3 regions of the Lentilactobacillus buchneri genome follow, and region 3 is predicted to be linked to each of the others. Evidence: riboswitches for the same ligand, from Rfam matches in the RefSeq annotation. Region 3 holds a riboswitch; each other region holds the start of a gene.
The links. A riboswitch is a leader RNA that binds a small molecule or an ion and turns the genes downstream of it on or off. The one in region 3 is predicted to bind thiamine pyrophosphate.
Positions count from the first base shown of each region.

Region 1: another riboswitch for thiamine pyrophosphate. It lies ahead of KE627_RS03970 (ECF transporter S component); the one in region 3 lies ahead of KE627_RS06085 (acetylornithine deacetylase).
Region 2: another riboswitch for thiamine pyrophosphate. It lies ahead of thiS (sulfur carrier protein ThiS); the one in region 3 lies ahead of KE627_RS06085 (acetylornithine deacetylase).

Region 1 is NZ_CP073066.1:804,381-807,663, forward strand. Features, by position in the region: gene KE627_RS03960 (linear amide C-N hydrolase) at 1-387, shown strand, start outside; gene KE627_RS03965 (Cof-type HAD-IIB family hydrolase) at 379-1,185, opposite strand; TPP riboswitch at 1,289-1,378, shown strand; gene KE627_RS03970 (ECF transporter S component) at 1,515-2,105, shown strand; gene KE627_RS03975 (ABC transporter ATP-binding protein) at 2,123-3,283, shown strand, end outside.
Region 2 is NZ_CP073066.1:1,462,813-1,466,095, forward strand. Features, by position in the region: gene KE627_RS06965 (thiazole synthase) at 1-737, opposite strand, end outside; gene thiF (sulfur carrier protein ThiS adenylyltransferase ThiF) at 751-1,398, opposite strand; gene thiS (sulfur carrier protein ThiS) at 1,696-1,893, opposite strand; TPP riboswitch at 2,021-2,113, opposite strand; gene thiE (thiamine phosphate synthase) at 2,258-2,890, shown strand.
Region 3 is NZ_CP073066.1:1,266,308-1,269,590, forward strand. Features, by position in the region: gene KE627_RS06075 (RNA 2'-phosphotransferase) at 1-19, shown strand, start outside; gene KE627_RS06080 (hypothetical protein) at 466-942, shown strand; TPP riboswitch at 1,213-1,305, shown strand; gene KE627_RS06085 (acetylornithine deacetylase) at 1,430-2,707, shown strand; gene KE627_RS06090 (ECF transporter S component) at 2,704-3,252, shown strand.

The sequences.
Region 1 (3,283 bases), 460 kb from region 3:
CGACTGGAAAAGAAGCTGAAAGTGACCAATCAACAGTCCCTGGCCGCAAAAGCACAACAAATCATCATGAGCCAAGACCTGCCCAAAGCAACCAACACCCCAACCACCAGATTTCTGGTAGCTGCAGTGAACAAACTCGGCACCCAGCCCAGCCGGACCCAGTACGAAGCCAGAAATCGCCTGTTCAACGTTTTAGATGAAGTGGCAATTCCCTACAAGCCGTCAATGGACGACCATCCCAATTTCAACTATACCCATTATATTTCTGTGTTGGATTCAACCGACCAGACTTATTACTTTAGGTATCACGATTCCAGACAGCTGTTGTCCTTCTCGTTAGCTGACCTGGTCGAGGAATATCCCAACACCAGCCGCTTCTTAGCTTAAGTAGTCAGCGATTTTTCGTTGGACACCCTGCTCATTATTGGAATAAGCCGTTACCTGCTCAACTTTTTGAAGCAAATCGGCAGCAGAATTCTTCATGGCGTATCCCTCACCGGCAGCGTTGACCATTTCAAAATCATTGCCGTTATCTCCGAATGCTGCAACATCGTCCAAGGTCAATCCCCAACTTTGCAGGAGCATTTCAATTCCGGTTAGTTTGTCGGTACCGTCAACCATGACGTCCAAGCCGTTCATCCCAGAAGAAATGGCGTTTAACTGGCCGCTGAATTTGTGATTGAATTCATCCTGCCGCTTGAGCACGCCGCCTTCTTCCCAAGTGATGTCGAGCTTATAAATTGAGTCGAAGACCAGCCGCAAATCAGCCATCGACTGCATATTTTCGTAGAAATATTTGGAAGCCTGGAAGCGATCGGAATTCTCGGGTAGGTTGCAGTACGTGCCGTTTCGACCGACTAGGATCACTTCGGCGCCGGCAAAACTGGGTTCACTTAAAATCCAATCCAGGGCTTTCTTCAAGACTAAATGGTCAATGATCTCTTCGTGGATGATCACCCCTCGTTCGTCGATGACTAATGCACCGTTGTTACAAACGTATGAGATCGGGCCGTGGACATTTTTGAACAGTCCCAACAGATGCTGGTATTGGTTACTGCTGGCGGAGATGAAGTGCATCCCCTTATCCCCCAATTGATCCAATTGCTGTTGGAACTGTTGCTCATCAAAAGTTCCCTGATCATTCAAAAATGTTCCGTCCATGTCGCTTGCAATCACTTTCACCACAATGACTCCTCCATTCAAATTTCGATAATTGGTTATACTCTCATTTTAAGGGATTAGTTTGGTTTGTAAATTATTTTTATATCTTGTATACTGAATTTGATCATACAACTATCTGGGGTGCCTTATTGGCTGAGAAAAACCCATCGAACCTGATCTGGACAATTCCAGCGAAGGGAGCATGCTCCGTTGTATTTAGATGGATAAATTGCAATTAGATGAATTTCTGAGGCCAGGGCAAAACGACCAGTTTTGTGCCTGGCCTCTTTGTGTGCTCAGCAATTGGACTTTCAGTGACTTATTTGATCAAAATCATATTTGGAGGTCTTGTTATGGATAACAAGAGTCAAGCAACCGGCGGCAAAAAGCAAAGCCAATGGACGCTTAGAAACATTATTTTAATTGCCTTAATTGCTATTTTTACTGGTATTATTTTTTGGGGAGCCGGCTTTTTATACACCGGATTGACTGTTGCCCTGACCCCATTTGGAATGGCCCCATTTGCCAATGACCTGTTGATGGGCCTGTGGTGCATGGCTGGTCCATTAACCGGATTCATTATTCGCACGTTCGGTTCAGCCTTCTTGGGTGAATTCCTGGGGGCTTCGGTTGAAGTCTTCCTTGGCGGTCAATGGGGCGCAGGCGCCTTTATTTCCGGCTTGGTCCAGGGAATTGCTTCTGAACTCGGTTTCACACTGACCGGCTACAAACGCTATGACTGGTTCGGATTGAATGCGTCAATCTTCACTACGGTTGTTTTGACATTTGCCTGGGACATGATTCGAAATGGTTATGACAAATTCAGTCTGCCACTGCTCTTGGGACTATTCGTCACCCGTTATATTTCAACCTTTATCTTCGCCGGTGTCTTGACCAAGATGATTGTTAAATTATTGGATCGTAGTAAAGCAATTAACTTGTAATTATAGGGGATTTGATCATGACTGATGTTTCAATTAACCATTTCACTTTTCACTATCCACAAAGCGACGTCAAGGTCTTAAACGACATTAATCTGACCTTCAAGAGTCATCATTTCTCACTGCTGTCCGGACCATCCGGCAGCGGCAAGTCCACCCTGCTGTACTTTATTGCCGGCCTATACCCGCATTTTATCGGGATTGATGCAGTCGGTGAGATCAAATTTGGCGACACCAACATCAAGGATATCCCCCGGGAAAAAATCAGCCAGTCAGTGGCGATGATGTTCCAAAATCCCAATCAGCAATTCGCGATGGACACTGTCGTTCACGAAATGACGTTTGTCTTGGAGAACTTGCGGATTGCGCCGGATAAAATGGATAACATCATCAATGACGCCCTGGAATTCTGTGGCATCAAGCGGCTGCGTTCGCGGGTGATCAACACCTTGTCCGGTGGTGAAAAGCAGCGAGTGGCTTTGGCCTGCATCGTTGCCATGGATCCTCAGGTGATCGTGTTGGATGAACCGTTTGCCAGCATTGACCCGGGGTCGAGGGAAGATTTGATTAACAAATTAAAATTACTCCAACAAGAACACGGCAAAACCATTATTTTAGCCGACCATGATTTGACCAGTTATCGGGGCTTGGTGGATGAATTCTACTATTTGGATCCGGATACCCATCAAATCAGCCTTTTGGATGACCAACAAGCTGAACATTTCTTCAAAAACTTCGAATCCACTCAACAGATGCACAAACGAGTTGAGATTCCCACTGGCGATGACCATGCAATTATCAAGCTCAGCGATTTTAAATTGGAGCCGCACGCCTCACTGCTATTGACCCTGAACCACTTTGATTTTTATAAAGAAAAAACCACTTTGATCACCGGCGCCAATGGCATCGGCAAATCCACCCTGTTTAACGCGTTGACCAAACTGCTGCCCTATAAAGGGACCATCGTCTTTGACGGCAAGGATATCCAAAAAATTCGGCCGTTGCCGTATGCGAAGAAAGTGACGCTACTGTTCCAAGATGCCGAAAACCAATTTTTGAACATCACGGTCAAAGAGGAGCTCGATTTGTCACTCGCCAATCGAACGAATACCGACTACACGCAAGCTGACGTTGATGACATGCTCAGCAAGCTTGATATGGCGGGTAAAGACGACCGCATC
Region 2 (3,283 bases), 200 kb from region 3:
ACCGCCCCGTGTTCGATGACCCGGCCTGGTTTTGCTAAGTAAGCTTTGCGGCCTGCTTCAACGGCCGGCTTGAAGGCTTCGGCCATTAACGGAATGTTGCCGGCGGTCGCCATTGAGGTGTTGGCCATGACAGCTGCGGCACCCATTTCCATGGCTTCGGCAGCTTGACTTGGTCGACCAATGCCGGCGTCAACGATAATTGGCAGGTCAATTTCGTCAATCAAAATTTGGATTAAGTCTTTGGTGGACAATCCTTTGTTGGTACCGATTGGTGCGCCCAAAGGCATGACGGTGGCAGCTCCGGCATCGACCAACTGGTGAGCGACATTCAAGTCCGGCAGCATGTACGGCATGACGATGAAGCCTTCGTTAGCCAAAACTTCGGTTGCCTTGAGGGTTTCGTAGTTGTCCGGCATCAAATATTTCTTGTCGGGAACGACTTCCAATTTGATGAAATTGCTGCCGCTTAGTTCACGGGCAATTCGCGCAGTCCGAATGGCTTCTTCAGCGTTGGTCGAGCCTGACGTGTTGGGCAAAATGGTGATGCCTTCAGGAATGTAGTTTAAGATGTTTTCCTTGCCGGTCTTGTTGCGGCGCAGGGCCATCGTGATGATTTGTGCCTTGGCGTTATTAATGGCTGAATCAATCAAATCGTATGAATATTTTCCTGAACCTAAAATAAATCGAGATGTGAAGGCGTGTCCGCCAATCATTAACTCATCTTTTTCGTTTGCCATGAATAAATCCTCCTCAGATTTCTGTATCTCCTAAAATTAACCGGGTAATCATATTGGCTTCGTGACCGGCCGCAATCATGACCCGCGGTGCCATCAAGCCCTCAGCCCCCATGGATTCACCGTCACCAGCGATGTATAAATTCTTGCGGGGATGCTTGGTGGTAATCGTGTTGGAACTGTGAATGCCGGCCATCCCGGTGCCCATCACAATTGGCTTGTCGGGATAGAACTCGGATGCGGCATCCAGCAGCATCGCCTTGGCAGCAGGGTTATCGAACGCTTCAGTGATGATGTCAGCGTCTTCGAACAATTCTTTGACGTTGTCATGAGTCACTTTAGTTTGGTGAATTTGAATTTCCACGAACGGATTAAATTCCTGCAGGTTTTGCTTTAAGGCCACAACTTTTGGCATGTCCACCTGACTGAGTTTAAATTGCTGACGGTTGAGGTTACTGAGCTCAACTGTGTCAAAGTCAATCAACGTCAAGTGGCCGACGCCAATCCGGGTCAGCGCAATCGCGATATTGGACCCTAAACCACCGGCCCCGGCAATCGTGACGTGAGCGGCAGCTAATTTGTCAGTTGACCCCTTAACATTGCGTTCTTTCATGCCGAGATAAACGTCATCGTAACTCATTCCTTGAATTTCTGGTTCTTGCATGTTGTCAATCGACTCCTTTTATATCAGTGAGCGGATCCAAGCGGTTAGGAGTCGGAGTGTAAGTCTCCTTCAAGAGAAATTCCCGGTTTTGGAATTTATCTTGAAGGTGCTTACAGGCAGACTCCTGCTTGGAGGAGCTGTCCTAATCAGTGAGCGGATCCAAGCGGTTAGGAGTCGCCAAGTAGGCTAGGCGTTTCACGGCCGTCGGATTGTAAGTCTCCTCGGAAGTAAATTCCCTGGTTTTGGGGATTTGCTTCCGAGGTGCTTACAAGGAGACTCCTGCTTGGAACCACCATCCTAACCGCCACCAACAAACGAGATTAACTCCAGTTTGTCGTTGTCGGCAATTTTAGTTGTGTCAAATTCAGAGCGGTGGACAATCTTGCCGTTCTGTTCGACGACGATGTTTTCAATTGGTGCTTCTCTTTGTTTCAAGAACTCGGTGATTGTTTGACCAACCATACCGGATTCTTGTTCACCGTTAACCATCACCATACAAAAAGACCCCTTTCTTCAGATTCCGAAGAAAGAGGTCAGTGGATGTCTTTTCAACATTAAGTTCGATTCACAGAAAAGAAAAACCTTCTTTTCTGCAAAAAGAAGGTTTAAGGTCAAAATAAATTCAACATTAAATTCGCTCTTCCTTCGGCAGTACAAACTACATCAGGTTCGATGGGTGTAATCTCAGCCGTTTCAGGCACCCCAGACGAAATATTCAATTAGGCTTGAAACTTTGCTCAAGCTCATAATCTATTTATAACCGCTTACAATCTGAAAGTCAAGTGAGAAATACTTCTATACTTTTTGCCGAGGTTCATTTACACTGATGGCAAATGAGAAAATATTGGAGGAAATGATTGTGAAACTAACAAATCGACCACTCTATTTGGTGACGGACCACACCGGATTGACTGATGAACAATTCTTTGGCGCGATTGAAGCGGGTGTGCAAAATGGGGTTGGCTTGGTCCAACTTAGGCAAAAAGAGGGCAGTAGCCGCGAAATTTTTGAACTTGCTCTAAAGGTAAAGGCCATTACCGATCGGTACAAGATTCCCCTGATTATTGATGACCGATTGGACATTGCTCAAGCGGTTGATGCCGCCGGTGTTCATCTTGGTCAAAGTGATTTGCCGGTAGACATCGCTCGCCGAATCTTAGGACCCAAGAAGATTATCGGTGCAACGGCCAAGACATTGAAGCAGGCTAAAGCAGCTGAAGAGATGGGCGCCGATTACCTGGGAACCGGAGCCATTTTCCCAACCACGACACACGTTAAGACCGTTCATACGACGGTAGAAACCCTTGGTAAGATCAAACGATTGGTGGATATTCCCGTGTATGCGATTGGCGGCTTGAAGGCCGATAATGTCGAGGCTATTGATGGTGCCCACGTTGATGGGGTGGCTGTGGTTTCTGCGATTATGAAGGCTGCCGATCCGGCGAGTGCTACCCGGGAGTTGCGGGATGCGGTTGAGGAAGCTATTGGGTAAATTATATCGGGCCACGAATAGTGTTCCAGAAGCAACATACATTCAGCAAATACTGCAGAAGGAATCTAAACAATCTTTTGGTTCATTGTTGACTTAAAATGTATTTCTTGCAGGATCATAAGTGACAGCTACAATTGGCCTCATTTAGAATTTAAATTCCAGCTTAAGAAACCAAAAACAGCTACTCGTAATGAGTAGCTGTTTTATCGAAGGCACCAAAGGAACTGCCGCCTTGTGGCCTTAAGGCCCTATTTATTTCTCTGTACATTTAATTTACCATCTATTACTAACACTGTCAACGCAGGCGGCTTTTAACGCTTTATATGATGGGGCGCCAATATCCTGCAGTATTCTGGAATTTAAATCATAACCTCAATTGTCAAATCAAGTGCA
Region 3 (3,283 bases):
AAAGATTATCAATCAGTAATGATATTTTAGTGGAGGTCAATATGAGTGATCAGGCAGATGAGAAAGAACCGAAGCCAACTAAGATTCGCCGGCCGATGCAGGGCAACTGTCCAAAGTGTCATCGACCAATGTCTATCAGTTACGGCTTGAACAGGTGCCCTAACTGCGGGTTTATATTCAAGTCGAACTTTAAGGTTGAATAGGGTTGATCAGATTCATTGAAGAAGTTCGCAAGGTCAATTGGTGAGCGGTTTGCGTTCATTGATTGCCCTTTTTTGCTGCCTAAATTTTACAAAAGTCCCAAGGATTTCTAAAGATTATGCGGCTTCCTTCCCAATTTTAACTAATTTAAGTCCCAATTAAGCTTGCCCCGATATTCTAGCAACATCAAGTATGAAGGGAGGGCAACTGAAATAGGTTCCAGATCAAACCAACAAACGTTAAATTGAAAGGAAGTTATCATCCATGAAAATTAAAAAATATTTAGTCACATTTGGGGCTGCAGCCGCAATGGTTGCCCCAACATTTCTGAGCAGCGTCGTTGCCAATGCCGATGCAGTTCAACCTCAACGACAACAACAAGGCCACAAACAAGACAATGCCAAGGCCGCTAAGCAGGTCGGCGGTAAAAATCTGTCCCAGCAACCTCGTGAGACAGGCAGTCAGTATACCAATGACAATTCTGGCTACAATGTGACCGTCAAGGCAACCAACCTCATTAATACTTTGCACTACAATGTTAAAACGTCAACGGATAGTGGCGCCTCCAGTGCTGATCCATTTTCAATCAGTATCTACAAAGATGGTGAACTATACAAAACGATTAGTTCATCCACTGGCACATTGAGCGGTAGCCTGTGGGTCGGTTCCGGAACCTACTCAATTAAGGTATATACCAGCAGCGCTGCCAGTCACTGGACAGGCGGTCTGGCAACATCATAATCAACTGGATTTTCGAGAATAAAGTTTTCATTTTGGTCAAATGAAACGATTGTGGGAGTGGGACGCGAGGCGTTTTGATCCCAGAGTTTAAGTGAAGAAACGAGTTATTCCTGTTTTGGGAATGACCCGTTTCTTTGCTTAAATGGCCGGGATCAGCCGATCAGCAAGTAGGCTCACAGGCCTTGACCTCACAACATCAAAAAATTAACTTTGACATTTCGTCAATTCGTTATATCATAAAACCAGCCAAGTAATTTGTGTCTAATTGAATAAAGTAGTCTGGGGTGCCCTAAACGGCTGAGATAAATACCCATTGAACCTGATGCAGTTAGGACTGTCGAAGGAAGAACGAAATTTTTTTGTGTGAGCAAATAGATATAAAGTCGATTCAACTTTTAATCTGTTCCCTCTTTCTTCGAGGCTTTGAAGAAAGGGGGATTTTTTGTTTCCAAACCATAGATGATCAAATAATTGGAGGGAGTCGAAGTTGACAGATAAACAAGCGTTACTTCAGGCAGTTGATGCGCACCAAAATCAACTGTTAGCGTTATTGGACCGGCTAATTTCATTTGAAACGATGTCACCACCTGCCCGCAACACAGTGGCAATTCAACGTTTTCTTGATGATGAATTAACCAAAATTGGATTTAAGACTAAGCAAGAAGCTTTTTATGATGGCGATGAGCTGCTCTCGGCTGAGAAACCGGGGACTGATGCAGCTAACTATCATAGTTTGCTGTTGAATGGTCATGTTGATGTGGCTACCGTTGATCGTCAGAGTTGGCACACCGATCCGTTCAAATTAGTCCACGAGGGTGATCTACTCTACGGGCGGGGTGTCAGTGACATGAAAGGTGGTATCTCAAGCTTTGTGTACATCTTTTCACTGCTCCAACAGCTTGGGATTGACCTGCCTGGAGATTTGCGGTTCCAATCTGTCGTTGGTGAAGAGGCTGGAGAAGCCGGAACCAAAACCTTACTGAAAAATGGTGAAACGGCTGATTTTGCAGTGGTTGGCGATACCAGCAACTTGAAATTTCAAGGTCAGGGAGGCGTCGTGACCGGCTGGATTACACTCAAGAGTCCCCACATTTACCACGATGGGAACCGAGCAGCAATGATTACCACTGGCGGTGGCCTGAAAGCGGCCAATATGATCGAGAAAATGATGGTCGTGATTCAGGCTTTGGAGAAATTGGAACAGTACTGGGGGATTACAAAGCGTTATCCTGGGTTTGCCCCGGGAATCGATACAATTAACCCCGCTTATATTGAAGGGGGGTTACATCCGGCTTACATTCCGAGCGTCACGAAATTATGGATCACCGTGCATTTTTACCCAAATGAAAATGTTGATGATATAACCCATGAAATCGAGGATCAAGTCCTTGCTGCGGCAAAAGCCGACCCTTGGCTGCGGGATAATCTGCCCACCTTTCCTTGGGGCGGTGATTCGCTATTAGTCGATAAAGGCGAGGTGTTCCCGTCACTGGAGCTAGACCCCGACCATCCAGGGATGAAGGCACTTGAGAGCAGTTTTGCCGAAGTGGCCGGTAAACAACCAACCTTGGGGATGTCACCGTCCGTATCAGATAGCGGTTGGTTTGGTTACTGCCATATTCCAGCGGTTGATTTTGGACCGGGAACCATGGAACAAGCTCATAGTGATAATGAAAGTCTTAGTTTTCAGCAATTATTAACGTATACCAAAATTATGGCCGCATTCATTTATGATTGGTGTCATTCAAAAGGAGAAAAATCATGAAAAAGAAATTTCGCTTACAGGATGTGATTCTGTTAGCCATTGTTGCAATCGTTTTTGGTGCCATCTTTGTCGGGACAGATTATCTGTATAATTTCCTGGCAGTTGCCATTGGACCATTCTCAAACGAGGCACTGTTTGGCCTTTGGATTATGGCCGGACCATTGTCGATTTACTTGGTAAGGGTGCCGGGAGCGGCAATTATTGGTGAAGTATTAGGTGCCGCTGCAGAGGTCATTTTTGGCGGAACCTTTGGTGCTAGTGCACTTATTTCTGGAATTGTGCAAGGAATCGGAAGTGAGCTTGGGTTCACGCTGTGGGGATACAAGAACTGGGGTTGGCCGGTACTAACTACCTCAGCGGTTACGACCACCGTCGTTTCCTTTGGATATGAACTGTTCCGTCTGGGTTATGTCCATTATCACCTGCCAATGATCTTGGCATTGTTCTCAGTCCGTCTGATCTCCGTGTTCTTCTTCGGGGCTGTCTGTGTCCGAGCAATATTCAAGATGCTCAGCCGCTCGCAAGTGCTCAGACAAGTTCAATAGAATATATGAAAACTAAAGGGATTGCGGCAAA